2 linked regions of the Pedobacter ginsengisoli genome follow. The protein of the gene in region 2 binds, or shares a complex with, the protein of the main gene of each other region. Links are inferred from orthologs where the notes say so. Each region holds a gene or a part of one and is shown on either strand. Other genes may lie near its edges.

The links.
Region 1: the proteins of CPT03_RS10575 (region 2) and iscU are in contact, whole or in part, in a solved structure (PDB 5XT5), measured with the Bacillus subtilis proteins. The link is inferred for Pedobacter ginsengisoli from one-to-one orthologs.

The regions. Positions count from the first base shown.
Region 1 is NZ_CP024091.1:678,696-686,268, forward strand. What follows is about bases 4,641-7,573. They hold iscU (Fe-S cluster assembly scaffold IscU), read right to left. Parts: upstream 6,348-7,573; coding sequence 5,934-6,347; downstream 4,641-5,933. Other genes in these bases: CPT03_RS02785 (AMP-dependent synthetase/ligase), read right to left, coding at 4,641-5,411; CPT03_RS02790 (HesB/IscA family protein), read right to left, coding at 5,545-5,871; CPT03_RS02800 (IscS subfamily cysteine desulfurase), read right to left, coding at 6,464-7,573. Outside these bases: ung (uracil-DNA glycosylase), read right to left, coding at 1-132; CPT03_RS02765 (thioredoxin family protein), read right to left, coding at 135-608; CPT03_RS02770 (hypothetical protein), read left to right, coding at 755-1,294; CPT03_RS02775 (hypothetical protein), read right to left, coding at 1,328-1,546; more of CPT03_RS02785, read right to left, coding at 3,498-4,640. UniProt on the Bacillus subtilis protein: Part of the SUF-like system that mediates the biosynthesis of iron-sulfur (Fe-S) clusters. Acts as a sulfurtransferase and thus transfers sulfur from SufS to SufB.
Region 2 is NZ_CP024091.1:2,567,699-2,575,217, reverse strand. The notes cover bases 2,424-5,302. They hold CPT03_RS10575 (cysteine desulfurase), read right to left. Parts: upstream 4,531-5,302; coding sequence 3,316-4,530; downstream 2,424-3,315. Other genes in these bases: sufD (Fe-S cluster assembly protein SufD), read right to left, coding at 4,532-5,302; CPT03_RS10580 (SufE family protein), read right to left, coding at 2,867-3,316; CPT03_RS10585 (iron-sulfur cluster assembly protein), read right to left, coding at 2,541-2,855; CPT03_RS10590 (RrF2 family transcriptional regulator), read right to left, coding at 2,424-2,528. Also shown: CPT03_RS10595 (PQQ-dependent sugar dehydrogenase), read left to right, coding at 1-1,996; more of CPT03_RS10590, read right to left, coding at 2,055-2,423; more of sufD, read right to left, coding at 5,303-5,833; Fe-S cluster assembly ATPase SufC, read right to left, coding at 5,860-6,621; Fe-S cluster assembly protein SufB, read right to left, coding at 6,640-7,519. UniProt on the Bacillus subtilis protein: Type II cysteine desulfurase that acts as the initial step in the SUF-like Fe-S cluster assembly pathway.

The sequences.
Region 1 (7,573 bases), 1.9 Mb from region 2 along the record:
TGATCCCTTAGGGTATACTGTGATGCCTTTTTGCTTTTCCTGCTGTAAGAAAGTTTTTAGATCTTTCATATAGCTCTTTTCAAATTCGGCATCTAGTTCTTTAAGCCAGCTCTTCTCTAAAGTAATCGACATATTTAGTTTTTTGATAATATAAGTGCCAAATCTTCTTCAATACTTATAATTGGTTTTTCAATAATCCGACCGAGCTCTTTTTCATCGTCATAAATAATAAAGGTTGGTACACGATCTATATTTAAGTTCTCTAATGACCCATTTTCCGCTTTTTTTGTTCTATCTACACAGATAAAAGTTATGTCTTTTTTATCAAGCGACGATGCATCTGTCGTTTTTAGAAAATGGGGTAATTGTTCACGGCTATCACCGCACCATGTTCCTAAAACAATGGTAATAGTTTTGCCTTTTAATAAAAGCTCTATTTCGTTTAAAGCACCAGATTCAGGAATATATTTTGAGTACCCATTGTCATACATTTTCCTCATAGATGGAAATGTTGTTATAGCATCACGGGTACAGGTATTTAATAGAATGATTTCGCCAGTTGAGGAATCTTCTACTTGCTTATTAATATGCGGCGCTGTGGTTTCCATAATTAAAGATTTGTAAATCTATTCATATTTTGAAAATCTTTAGGTAAAACATGAAAGGAACATGATTTCTTTTTTGTTTAAATTATAATTTTAAATCTGTTTTTTGGTATTTAAACACGATATTTGCAAAAAAAATATAAAAGGATATGCCAAATATAGTTCGTCTTATTTTAGGTTTTGTTGTGTTGGGAGCTTCTATAGCACTTATGTTTTTCAGTTTCTGGGGATGGGGTATTCTTGGTGTTTTTATTGGTATCCTAATTCTTGTAACCTATTTTTATAATGAGAATATGCTGCTTGCTCAGTGGTTTTTAAGAAAGGACAACATGGTTAAGGCCGAAGCCTTCTTAAAAAGAATTACCAATTATGAAAAGCAATTAATTCGGGTTCAACAGGGCTATTATAATCTTTTGATTGGTCTTATTGAGTCTAGAAAGGCTCCTATGCAGTCAGAAAAATATTTTAAGAAAGCACTTTCTTTAGGTCTGCATATGGATCATAATATTGCCTTAGCTAAATTAAGTTTAGCTGGAATATCTATGGCAAAAAGAAATAAGAGAGAAGCACAAATGTATCTGACTGAAGCAAAGAAGGCAGATAAGAATAAGCTACTTGCTGATCAGATAAAACAAATGAAGGATCAGCTTGGAATGATGGATAGACAACAACAGGTACGATACAGATAAGAGAAACTTAAAGCCACATGCAAATGTGGCTTTTTATTTTTCGCTTAATCTGTCAAAGTTCTCATTTGGTTCATAGTGTTCCGAAGTTCTGCTGATGATATCATCTTCAAGATAATCTTTCTTTCTGCTAAAGAACAATTGTTCTGACTGTATTCTTGTAATTAGCTGACGGATTAAAGTCAAATCAAATGCTTCTTTACTTAGCTTTATACAGTATTCTTTTTCTGTTATTTCAAGGCTTGAGCTATTCATAATTTATCAATTTTAATACGCCCTAAAAATAGAAAAGGCCTGCTAAGATTTTATGTAGCAGGCCTTTAAGTTTGTGTTATCTCTATGTTAAGAAAACCAAGCGGTTACGTCTTCTTTTGAAGGCATGGTTAATTCCAGTTTAAGTTTCTTACGCATCCCCCAAGATCATTGAAAACCTTGTTTGGATTAGCTCCTTTTAACTCTTCAATTGTATTGATTCCCATTTTTCTAATCACCTGAACCCATTCAGCAGGAACGCCTGCACTTACGAAATCTTCATCGGTGGTTACCTTTGCTTTTTTCTCAGGCCTCATTTGAGGGAAGAACAATACCTCCTGGATAGTAGATTGGTTAGTCATCAACATTACTAATCTGTCTATTCCTATTCCTAAACCTGAGGTTGGAGGCATCCCATACTCAAGAGCACGGATAAAATCGTCATCCATAGCCATTGCTTCATCATCACCCCTGGCTGCTAATTTCAATTGATCTTCAAAACGTTCTCTTTGATCAATTGGGTCATTAAGCTCTGAATAAGCATTTGCAATTTCTTTGCCCATTACAAACAATTCGAACCTTTCTACCAAGCCTTCTTTGCTTCTGTGTTTTTTAGCAAGCGGGGTCATCTCTAAAGGATAGTCAGTAATATAAGTAGGTTGGATTAGGTTAGCTTCAACCTTCTCACTAAATAGTTCATCTATAAGTTTTCCCCGGCCCATAGAATCATCTATTTCAACATTTAAACTTTTGCAAGTTTCTTTCAGTTCCTCTTCGGTCATGTTAGAAACATCTATGCCAGTATATTTTTGAATAGACTCATACATTGTCAATTTCTCATATGGTCCTTCAAAGTTGATTTCATGTTCGCCGACCTTCACAACCGCAGAGCCATGAATAGTTTCTGCTACTTTTTCAAGGCATTCTTCTACCATACTCATCATCCAGATATAATCTTTATAAGCCACATAGATTTCCATAGAGGTGAACTCTGGATTATGCGTGCGGTCCATACCCTCATTTCTGAACATCTTACCAAACTCATATACTCCATCAAATCCTGCTACAATAAGTCTTTTTAAATAAAGCTCATTTGCTATACGAAGGTATAGCGGCATATCTAAAGTATTATGATGCGTATTGAAAGGACGGGCAGCAGCACCACCATGAATAGGTTGTAGTATTGGCGTTTCTACTTCCATCCAGCCTTGGTTATCAAAATAATTTCTCATAGTATTGATAACTTTAGATCGATTGATAAAGATCTGTTTAAAACCCGGATTTACCGTTAAATCAACATAGCGTTGTCTGTAACGTAATTCAGGATCAGTAAATCCATCATATATATTACCCTCTTCATCGCGCTTAACTATAGGCAAAGGTTTTAAAGCTTTTGAAAGTAGCTTAAACTCTGTAACATGAACAGAAATTTCACCTGTTTGAGTGGTAAAAACGTAACCTTTAATACCTATAAAATCTCCTAAATCAAGTAGTTTTTTGAAAACAGTATTGTAAAGAGATTTGTCTTCATCCGGACAAATATCATCTCTCTTTATATAAACCTGTATTCTTCCTGTAGAATCTTGTATTTCAACAAATGAAGCACTTCCCATAATACGACGTGTCATTATCCTACCAGCTATACTAATGTTCTTATATGCAGTTTTGTCTCGCTCGTAGTTTGCTAAAATATCGGCTGCAGAAGCATTTATCTCAAATGCTTCTGCAGGGTAGGGGTTTATCCCTAATTCACGTAACTGATTTAGTGAATTACGGCGCAATAATTCTAATTCTGATAGTCCTGTACTCATATATCTTTTATATCCGGCATTGAGCCGTATAGTTTTATTTGTATTGTATTTTGAAATTATGCAAAAATAGGTATTTGCAGCATTTTTTTACTTGTATTAAATAGGAATATTCACTGCAAAACAAATTAGGTGTTGAAAGTATATTAATCTGCATCAACAGACTCATTATACATCTGGTTAATAGTTTCTGCATATTTTTTTTCAAGAACTTTTCTTTTAGCTTTTAAAGTTGGTGTTATTTCACCCTCTTCAATACTAAAAGGATTACGCTTAACTTTAAAATTCTTGATTCGTTCGAATTTTGCAAGTTCTCCAGAAAGTTTTTTAATATCCTGTCCTATCCAATCTATAATTTCTTTTTCTATAATAAATGGCTCAGGCTTTTGAAAAAATGATTCAGGAAGTTTAAATCTTTCTTGAAGATTTTCTTTGTTGGGAATAATGATAGCAGTAAGGTATTCTCTTTTGTCCCCAATTAAAAATAGCTGATCTATTTTAAGGCTTTTAAGGTATATATTCTCTACAGGAGTAGGATAAACATTTTTCCCATAAGCATTTACGATCATGTTTTTTAATCGATCTGTAATTTGTAAATTCCCTTTGTAAAATCTCCCAATATCACCTGTATGGAACCAATTGTGTTTGTCAATAGCTTCAGCGGTTTCAGCTGGCTTGTTAAAATAGCCCTGCATAACACAATGGCCTCTAACTATAATTTCTCCTTCAGCACACTCAAAATTTGGATCAAAAGATTCATGTGTTTGGATATTAATCATTTCTTTGGTTTCAACATCCTGAATTCCAATTTCAATGCCTGGAATTACGCGTCCAACTGTTCCATACACCTGTCGGTGGTATTCAGTTACCGACATAACTGGCGAAGTCTCCGTTAATCCAAATCCTTCAAGTATTTTTATGTCAAGGTTTCCAAAGAATTCGCCAACATTTTTAGGTAAGGCTGCTCCGCCCGAAATCATAAATTTTAATCTGCCCCCTGTTTTCTCTTTTATTTTGCTGAAAACAAGTTTCTCGGCGATTGAGCGTTTCATAGAAAGAAATATACCGGGAGTTTTTCCTTTTTCTTTTTCGTGACGATAATTTTTCCCTGTTTCAAGTGCCCAAAGAAAAATTTTAGACTTTAGTCCGTCGCCGGCTGTCCCACTTTTTATCGCTTTATCGTGAATCCTTTCTAATAGCCTTGGAACACAATTCATTACTGTGGGTTTTATTTCGCCCATATTTTTTGCCAGGAGCTCTAAACTTTGAGCAAAGGCAATTTTGCATCCCTGAGCACAGCAAACATGGTAAGTTGCAGTACGTTCAAAAACATGTGATAATGGCAAAAAAGATAAGAAGGTTTCAGTTTCATCAATAACAGGAATCTGTTGCAGGCAAACTTTTACATTCTCAACAAAATTGCTGTGTGAAAGCATCACTCCCTTAGGGGTGCCGGTAGTTCCAGAGGTGTAAATCAATGCTGATATATCTGAAGGGGTTAGCGAGTTCCTTATCTCTTGTATCTCCGTTAGTTTGTCAGCTGTAAGGTTTTTTTTGGCATTAAGTACTTCTTCAAAGCTAATAATTTCCGCATTAAAATCTTCCGGAACAGTAACTTTTGTGTATTCTGCAAAAGCAGGGATTATGTAGTTTAGTTGTCTGCAGTTACCAGAAATTTTAAGAATTTTTTTATAAAGGAAGGTATTCCCAACTAAGATAGCTTTGATACCAGAATCATTAATGATATATTCTACTTCATGTTCAGAAAGGGTAGGATATATTGATGTATTGATAGCTCCAATCTGTTGTATTCCCTGATCATAATAAACATATTCTGGTGAGTTCTCTATCATTAGTCCCATTCTGTCACCTTTTTTTATTCCTTTATTTAAAAAGAACAATGAAACCGCATCTGCATTGTCAAGAGTTTCTTTGAACGATATTTCTTCCCATTCTGAACTCTTTTTGTCTATAAGAAAGGTCTCTTCCGGTTTGTGAATATTTTCAACTACATTTCGCAGTAAACTGGGAACTGTAGAAGACTCGTTGAATGATACCATATTGTATGATTGGTTAGCTTGTTAAAGCAATGATAAACTTTTCCTTTTAAAAATGCAACCAGCATTGCAAGGCACATTTTGATAATAAAAAAGGGCGCTAAAAGCGCCCTCTACAAATATAGTGAAATGTATGTTAAACAGAAAAACTCTCTCCGCAACCACAAGAACGACTGGCATTTGGGTTGTTAAAATTAAAGCCTTTTCCATTTAAACCATCAGAAAAATCAAGTTCAGTACCAGCCAGATATAAGAAGGACTTCATATCCAGGGCTATTTTAATACCCTTGTCCTCAAAAAACTGATCTCCTTTTTGTTCTTCGTTATCAAAGTCCAGATTATATGATAATCCTGAACAGCCACCACCTTTAACTGAAACGCGCAAGAAATAGCTGTTATCCATATGCCCATCTTGCATAAGGTGATCAATTTTATTCTTTGCTTTCTCTGTTATTGTAATCATTTTAATAATATTTAGCAGTTAGTATAAAGTAATTCTGCTGATTGCAGTACTCCATACACTACTTAGTGATGAGATTTAGCTAACTCAAATGGTTCCATCCCGTTTTTAACGCGATAATCGTTAATTGCTGATTTAATAGCATCCTCAGCTAATACTGAACAGTGGATTTTTACCGGAGGTAGCGCTAATTCTTCAACAATATCCATATTGTCAATTGCTAATGCCTCATCAACAGTTTTCCCTTTTAACCATTCAGTTGCAAGTGAAGATGATGCAATTGCAGATCCACATCCAAATGTTTTGAATTTAGCATCTGTGATTACGTTGTTATCATCAACCTCAATTTGTAAACGCATAACGTCGCCGCACTCAGGTGCACCAACAAGGCCTGTTCCAACCGATTTACTATCTTTATCTAAAGTACCAACATTTCTAGGGTTGGTATAGTGTTCCATTACTTTTTCTGAATATGCCATCTTATTCTTGATTTATGATTTCAGATTTACGATCTCCAAAACCTTTTAAATTTTATCTTTTATATTTTGACTTTAGATTGAAATCGTAATTCGTAAATCCAAAATCATACTTATCATTAGTGTTCAGCCCACTCAATTTTACTTAAGTCAATACCATCTTTAAACATTTCCCAAAGTGGAGAAAGGTCTCTAAGGTGGTTCACTGCTTTTTTGGTGTTTTCTATTGCATAGTCAATTTCTTCTTCTGTTGTAAAACGACCTAATCCAAAACGGATAGAAGAGTGAGCAAGATCATCCGACAATCCCAGGCTTTTTAAAACATAAGATGGTTCTAAAGACGCTGAAGTACAAGCAGAGCCAGATGAAACGGCAAGGTCTTTCATAGCCATCATTAAACCCTCACCTTCAACATATTTGAATGAAATGTTGGCAACATGAGGTAAGCGGTGTTCAACGTTACCATTTACATAACTTTCTTCCATTTGAGCTAATGAGGATTCAAGTTTATCTCTTAAACCAGATAAGCGTTTAGCTTCACTATCCATCTCTAAACGACAAAGTTCACAAGCTTTACCAAGACCAACAATACCAGGTACGTTCAATGTACCCGAACGCATACCACGTTCGTGGCCGCCGCCATCCATTTGTGCGGTAACCTTAACCCTTGGATTTTTACGACGTACGTAAAGTACACCTACTCCCTTAGGACCATACATTTTGTGAGCAGAAAATGCCATAAGATCAATGCCATCAGCATTTACATCAACAGGGATTTTACCAACTGCCTGGGTAGCATCTGTCATAAATAATGCGCCATATTTATGAGCAATTGCAGATATTTCTTTTATTGGTTGAACAACGCCTATTTCATTGTTTCCATACATAATGGTTACAAGAATCGTTTGATCAGTCATTGCTGCTTCAAGTTCCTGAAGATCAATAAGGCCATCTTCTTTAACCTTAAGATAAGTAACCTTTGCACCAGATTTTTCCAGATGTTTACAAGTATCTAATACAGCTTTGTGTTCAGTTGTAGCAGTAATGATATGATTACCCTTATCCTGATACATCTCAAAAACACCTTTTATTCCAAGATTGTCGGCCTCTGTAGCACCCGAAGTAAAAATGATTTCTTTTTCTGTACAGCCAATTAATTTGGCTACTTGTTCACGTGAGTAATCAACAGCTTCTTCAGCAACCCACCCAAAGGCATGATTACGGCTGGC
Region 2 (7,519 bases):
CACCATTCCAGAAGGTAACCTTTTCCCTAAAGGAACTCCAAATACACGCCCTGAAATTTACACAATGGGTAACAGAAACCCATGGAGGTTAACTATTGACAGCCATACTGGTTGGTTGTACTGGGGTGAGGTTGGTCCAGATGGTTCAAACTCTTCAGAATCAAGAGGTCCGAGGTCTTATGATGAATTTAATGTGGCCAAAAAGTCGGGCAACTACGGCTGGCCTTATTTTATAGGTAATAACCAGGCGTATCGTTACTATGATTTTGCCACTAAGAAATCAGGTGAGCTATACGATGTGCTTAAGCCGATAAATAATTCTCCAAATAATACAGGCTTAAAAGAATTACCTCCGGCAGTATCAGCTATGATCTGGTACCCATATGCTGCAAGCGAAGAGTTTCCGGTGATGGGTAGTGGTGGTAGGAGTGCTGTGGGTGGTCCGGTATTTCATAAATCTGATTTTGCAAATGCTAAGTATCTGTTTCCTGCATATTATGAGGGTAAATGGTTAATTACTGATTGGGTGCGTGGCTGGATATTGGCTGTAACTTTTGATGAAAACGGCATGTACAAATCTATGGAACGTTTCTTGCCGGAACTTACATTAAGGGGGCCTATTGATATGAAGTTTGGCCCTGACGGTAGTTTATATGTGCTTGAATACGGAAATGGGTACTTTAAGGATAATCCGGAAGCAGAGTTAATTAAAATTGAGTTTAATGGCGGTAACCGTAAACCTCAGGTACAGGTTGCAGCAAATAAAACAGCTGGAGCTTTACCATTAAAAGTTAAATTATCTTCGGCAGGTACAACTGATAGTGATGGCGATGTATTAAAATACGAATGGAAAATTACTAAAGGTGGTGTGTTAAAGCAAACATTTAAAACTGCTAATCCTGAGGTACAGCTTGCAGCAGCCGGTGTTTACAAAGCTACGCTTACGGTTACTGATCCGCATGGCGCAAAAAATAGCAAATCGCTGGAGCTTGTGGCCGGAAATGCAACGCCTGTAGTTAAGTTTAACTTTACAAAAGGAAATTCAAGCTTTTATTTCCCTGCCAGTATAATCAATTATGCTGTTAGTGTTACAGATAAAGAGGATGGAAGCCTGGCTGATAAAAGGATACCTGCTTCTCAGGTTTCTGTAGCCATCAATTACTTGTCTGAGGGATATGATTTAACTGTTGTTGCGCAAAATCAGAATCAGTTTGATGTTTCTGCTCAGTATGCTAAAGCAAAAGCTTTAATCAAGAAAAGTGACTGTAATGCTTGCCATGCTGTAGATACTAAATCTTTAGGCCCATCATTTACCGAAGTGGCTTTAAAGTATAAAGGAGATAAAACTGCAGAAGGAAGGCTTACCAAAAAAGTTATTGACGGTGGTTCAGGTGTATGGGGTGATGCAATGATGCCTGCACATTCATCAATGTCGACCGCTGAAGTAAATTCTATTGTTAAATATGTATTGAGTTTTAGCGAAAAGAAAACTGCACAGAAATCGTTGCCGGTTACTGGTTCTTACACTACAAATGTGCAACCAGACCAGCCAAACAAAGGAAGCTTTATTTTTAGAGCTGCTTATAAAGATCATGGTACCAAGTTAGCTCCTGCACAGTTTGGAGAGGATATTGTTGTATTGCGCCATCCTTATGTACTTGTTAACAATACGGATAACGCTAGTGAAGTTAGCTTTAACGACAATAAATCTGTAGCAACTGCTAAGGTTAAAGGTGCTTATCTGCAACTAAATAAAGTTGACTTAACGGATATTAAGAAGATTGAATTTGTTGGTGCTGATAAGACATCGACAGGTAAAATTGAGGTTCGTATTGATTCACCTGACGGAAAACTTATAGGTCAGTCATCTTCGAAAGAAAGCGGTAGTTTAAATACAGTTGCTGATATTGAATCGCTTAAAGGTAAATACAATGTTTATTTTGTGTTTACAGAGCCTTCTGCTCGCTTAAAAGCAATAAGTATGAAGAACCTTTAGTGTAAATTGATAAAATGTAAAAGGGCGGCAACTTTATAGTTTGCCGCCCTTTTACATTTTAGAGTTTAGCCATTTTTAAGGCGTTTATTTTGTTAATTATCTGAAGGTTAGATTCTTGTTCAGTGCTGATAAGTTCCTTTAATGAAATATTGTTCAATAACTGATCAACTGACATTTGAATCATTTGCCATAAAGAACGAACAGAACAATCTACAGAGTTGGTGCATAGTTTTAAGGCGCCTGAGTAATCTTCACAGAATTTATTGCTGTATAGAGAACCACCAAGAACCTTCATTACCTGATTAATATTTATGTCTTCGGCGGGTTTAGCCAATATGTATCCGCCTTTATTGCCTGGTGTGCTGTTTATGTAACCCGCAAGGCGAAGGGTACGCGTAAGTTTCGCCACGTAAGCCGCAGAAAGCCCCTCTGCATCACTAATCATAGGAATGCTTGCTCCTTCTTTTTCGCCATGTCGGGCGATGTGGAGTAGTATCCTTAAGCCATATTCTTCCTGAGCAGTAATTTTCATTGTTTATTATAATTACATCATTCCTAATTCGAACTTTGCTGTTTCCGACATCATGCCTCTGTTCCAGGCCGGTTCCCAGGTTACAATTACAGTAACCTCATTTACTCCATCAATTTCTTTTACCTTTTGCTCTACTTCTAAAGGGATAGATTGTGCAGCAGGGCATCCGGGAGCTGTAAGTGTCATTACAATCTGTACGTTGTTGAGCGGGGGCAATATCTCTGTTTCATAGATAAGTCCCAGTTCATAAATACTTACAGGAATTTCCGGATCGTAAATGGTTTGCAGGCAATCGATCACTTTCTGTTTTAATTCTTCTTTATCCATGATCTTTTAATTTATTTATGATCAGTTTTTTGAGTGCTAACCGTTTGGAAGGCGATAGCGTAATTTTTCATTTGCTTTATCATTGATAGTAAGCCGTTAGAACGGGTCTGTGCTAAATGAGTCATCATGCCAATATCTGTTATAAAATCTAGTCGCGCCTCAATAATTTCTGCAGGGCTGTGACCGGATAGTACTTTTATAAGCATACTGATCAGGCCTTTTACAATTACTGCATCGCTATCAGCTTTAAAAAATACACTGCCATCTTCATAAGAGGCTACAAGCCAAACGGTACTCTGGCATCCTTTTATTTTGTTTTCATCAAGCTTGTACGCATCGTCTAGGACTGGTAGTTTTTTGCCCATGTCAATAATATACTCATACTTGTCTTCCCAGGAATCAAACAGCGCAAAGTCCTCAATTATCTCTTTTTCTATTTCATGTATCGGCTTAATATTCATTATGAAAGCATTTTTATGGTTTTATGCAAACCTGTAATCAGCGCATCTACTTCTTCTTTTTGGTTGTAAAGGGCAAAGGATGCTCTTATGGTACCCGGAATGCCAAAACGCGCCATTAAAGGTTGTGTACAGTGATGGCCGGTTCTAACTGCAATTCCTTGATTGTCCAGTAAAACACCTACATCCTGAGGGTGTATGTTCTTAATGATAAAAGACACCAGACTTACTTTTTCTTTAGCATTACCAATAATGGTAAGGCCCGGAATTGCTTGCAGTTGAGCTGTGGCGTAAGTAAGTAATTCTTCTTCGTGAGCTCTTATGTTAGATTTTCCCGTTTCTTTAATAAAATCGAGTGCAGCCTTTAATGCAATGGTGTCGGCTATATTAGGTGTGCCTGCTTCGTATTTATAAGGCAGGTCATTATATGTAGTTTTTTGGAAGGTAACTTCCTTGATCATTTCACCGCCGCCCTGAAAAACAGGCATTGTTTGTAGTAAATCCTTCTTGCCGTAAAGCACACCAACACCTGTTGGGCCATATACTTTATGGCCAGAGAAAGCAAAAAAATCGCAATCCATTTCCTGTACATCTATATCAAGATGTACAGCTGATTGTGCTCCATCTATTAATACTTTAGCATTAACCTGATGTGCTGCTTCGATGACCTCTTTAATTGGATTAACTGTGCCTAATGAATTAGAAACATGAACAACAGACACTAATTTTGTTTTGTTGCTAAGTAAAGCTTTGTAGGCATCCATTAAAAGTTCCCCATTATCATTAACGGGGATAACCTTTAGAACAGCAGCTTTTTCTTCGCAAAGTATTTGCCATGGAACGATGTTGGAATGGTGCTCCATGCCCGAAATAATGATTTCATCGCCGGGCATAATATTTTGTCGGCCCCAGGTATTAGCAACCAGATTAATCCCTTCTGTTGTACCTCGGGTAAATATGATTTCTTCTTCAGATGCAGCGTTTATAAACTCTTGTGCAGTATGGCGGGTAGCTTCGTAAGCCATTGTAGCTTCTTCTGCAAGGGTATGGATGCCTCTGTGTATATTGGCGTTGTAATGCGTATAATAATGCGTAAGTGCATCAATAACAACTTGCGGTTTTTGTGAGGTAGCGGCATTATCGAAATACACCAAAGGTTTGCCCTTAACCGTGCGGCTAAGTATTGGGAACTGCTGTCTGAGATCTGAAATAGCCATATTATTGAATTGCTAAATGTTCATAGATAAGTTTAGAAACGTAACCGCGTAAAGGTTCGGGCTTAATCTGGTCAACAATGTCGGCAGCAAAAGCTTGTAATAGAAGCACTTCAGCACTTTCTTTTGGGATGCCTCTTGCCCTTAAATAAAACATTGCTTCTTCATCTAGCTGACCTATAGTGCATCCATGTGAGCATTTAACGTCGTCTGCAAAAATCTCAAGCTGCGGTTTCGTATTTATGGTGGCATTTTCTGACAAGAGAATGTTTTTATTGCTTTGATAAGCATTGGTTTTTTGTGCATCTGGCTGAACCATTATGCGACCATTAAATACGGCAGTAGCGTTATCATCAGCAATTCCCTTATACAATTGATTGCTAAAGCAGTTTGGTTTTAAATTGTCTATAAGGGTATGGTTGTCTGCATGGCTTTTGCCCTTTAGAAAATACAAACCATAAAGATGGGTCTCGCTACCTGTTGCATCAAGTATCAGGTTCATATTGTTGCGTACAATATTCCCGCTAAGCGTAATGGTTACTGTATGTACATAACTTCTACCAATTTGCCTGATATGAGTACTGCTTACCTGACTGGCATTTGCCGTGTCGTTTTGAATTTTATAATACTCTACGTAAGCATTTTCTTTAACCACAACTTCTACAACCTGGTTGTTAAAACTATCTGACAAGCCAAGGGTAGTATAGCTTTCTGTTAACTGTAGTCTGCTACTTTCATCAACCAAAATCAGACTTCTTGGTTGTGCAAGTGCCGGGTTTTGCCTGGCATCTAAAATATGATAGCAATAAACAGGATGCTCCGGTTCTTTACCTTTAAGGACATGAACGAAAACACCACCATTGATAAAAGATGTATTTAAAGCTTGGATACCATCGTTTAAGTACTTGCCACTTTGGTTTAGGTGCGCCGCAACAACATCCTTATATTCGCTTTTGGCAGCTTCTTCAAGGGGTAAAACAATAAGGTCTGTAGTGTCTGAACGGATGGTAGAGAGATCGGCTATAAAACGGCCGTTTACAAATACGAGTTCATTGGCTTGTTTATAGCCAGGTAATCTGATAGCATCAATATCCGCCAAAGTAATTGTAGAGTTTTCTGCTATTTGATATTCCTTATCGAACAGGCTGCTTACATTTGTATATTTCCAATCCTCATCACGATAAGTAGGAATTCCATCTTTATTAAATGCATCAAATCCGTTTTGCCTTAAACTGGCAATTGTATCTTTAGGATTTGCTTCCTGTAGCTGTTCAAACTGATCTTTAAAATAAGTTATATTGTTCATTGTAAAGTCTTTTAAATGGACTGCTGCTAATTGGCAGCTAAATCAATATCATCAGTAATAAAGTCGTATCCTTTTTCTTCCAGCTCAAGTGCCAGCTCTTTGGTGCCCGATTTAACGATACGGCCTTTGTAAAGCACATGTACAAAATCAGGCTGGATGTAATCAAGCAGACGTTGATAATGAGTGATCAGCAATATTGCACGATCAGGACTTCTGAGCTTGTTGATGCCATTTGCAACTATACGAAGTGCATCAATATCCAAACCGGAATCAGTCTCGTCCATGATGGCAAGTTTAGGTTCAAGCATGGCCATTTGGAAAACTTCGTTACGTTTTTTCTCTCCGCCAGAGAAGCCCTCGTTAATTGAACGGCTTAATAAACGCTGGTCTATCTCAACCAGGGCCATCTTTTCTTTCATCATCTTTAAAAAGGCAACGGCATCTAGAGGTTCCTGACCAAGATATTTACGCTTTTCGTTTACGGCAGCTTTTATAAAGTTGGTAGTACTTACACCTGGTATTTCTACAGGATATTGAAAGGCTAGAAATAAGCCTTCTCTGGCTCTATCTTCGGTTGATAGCTCAAGCAGGTCCTTACCTAAAAAAGAAACATCACCTTCTGTAACTTCATATTCTTCTCTGCCCGCGAGTACAGAGGCCAGGGTGCTTTTTCCTGAACCATTTGGCCCCATAATAGCATGTACCTCACCGGGTTTAATATCCAGGTTAATTCCTTTTAAAATTTCTCTTCCGTCTATATTTGCGTGTATATTCTTTACTGATAGCATAATTCTTATAAATTTTGTTTAACCTACACTGCCCTCCATGCTGATGGCCAGTAGTTTTTGTGCTTCAACGGCAAATTCCATTGGCAACTGATTCATTACTTCTTTGGCAAAGCCGTTTACAATAAGGGCTACTGCAGTTTCTGCATCAATGCCTCTTTGCTGGCAATAAAATAGCTGATCTTCTCCGATTTTTGAAGTAGTTGCCTCATGTTCTACAATTGCAGTTTTATTTTTAACTTCTATATAGGGAAAGGTATGCGCACCGCATTTATCACCTAACAATAAAGAATCGCATTGCGAATAATTACGTGCATTGGTGGCCTGTTTGCTGGCTCTGACTAATCCTCTGTAGCTGTTTTGGCTATGGCCAGCAGAGATTCCTTTGGATACGATTCTGCTCCTTGTATTTTTGCCAAGGTGAATCATTTTTGTTCCCGTATCTGCTTGTTGATGGTTATTTGTAAATGCTACTGAATAAAACTCGCCAATGGAATGATCGCCTTTTAGAATTACACTAGGATATTTCCATGTTATTGCTGAACCGGTTTCGACCTGGGTCCACGAGATCTTAGAATTATCTCCCTTACAAATACCACGTTTGGTTACAAAGTTGTATATACCGCCCATGCCGTTCTTATCGCCTGGATACCAATTTTGTACTGTTGAATATTTGATCTCAGCCTTTGTATGTGCTACCAGTTCTACCACTGCCGCATGTAACTGGTTTTCATCGCGCATTGGAGCGGTACATCCTTCAAGATAGCTTACATAGCTTTCATCTTCGGCTACAATTAAAGTACGTTCAAACTGCCCCGCATTTTCTGTATTGATGCGGAAGTAGGTTGAAAGCTCCATTGGGCAACGTACTCCCTTAGGAATATAACAGAATGATCCATCG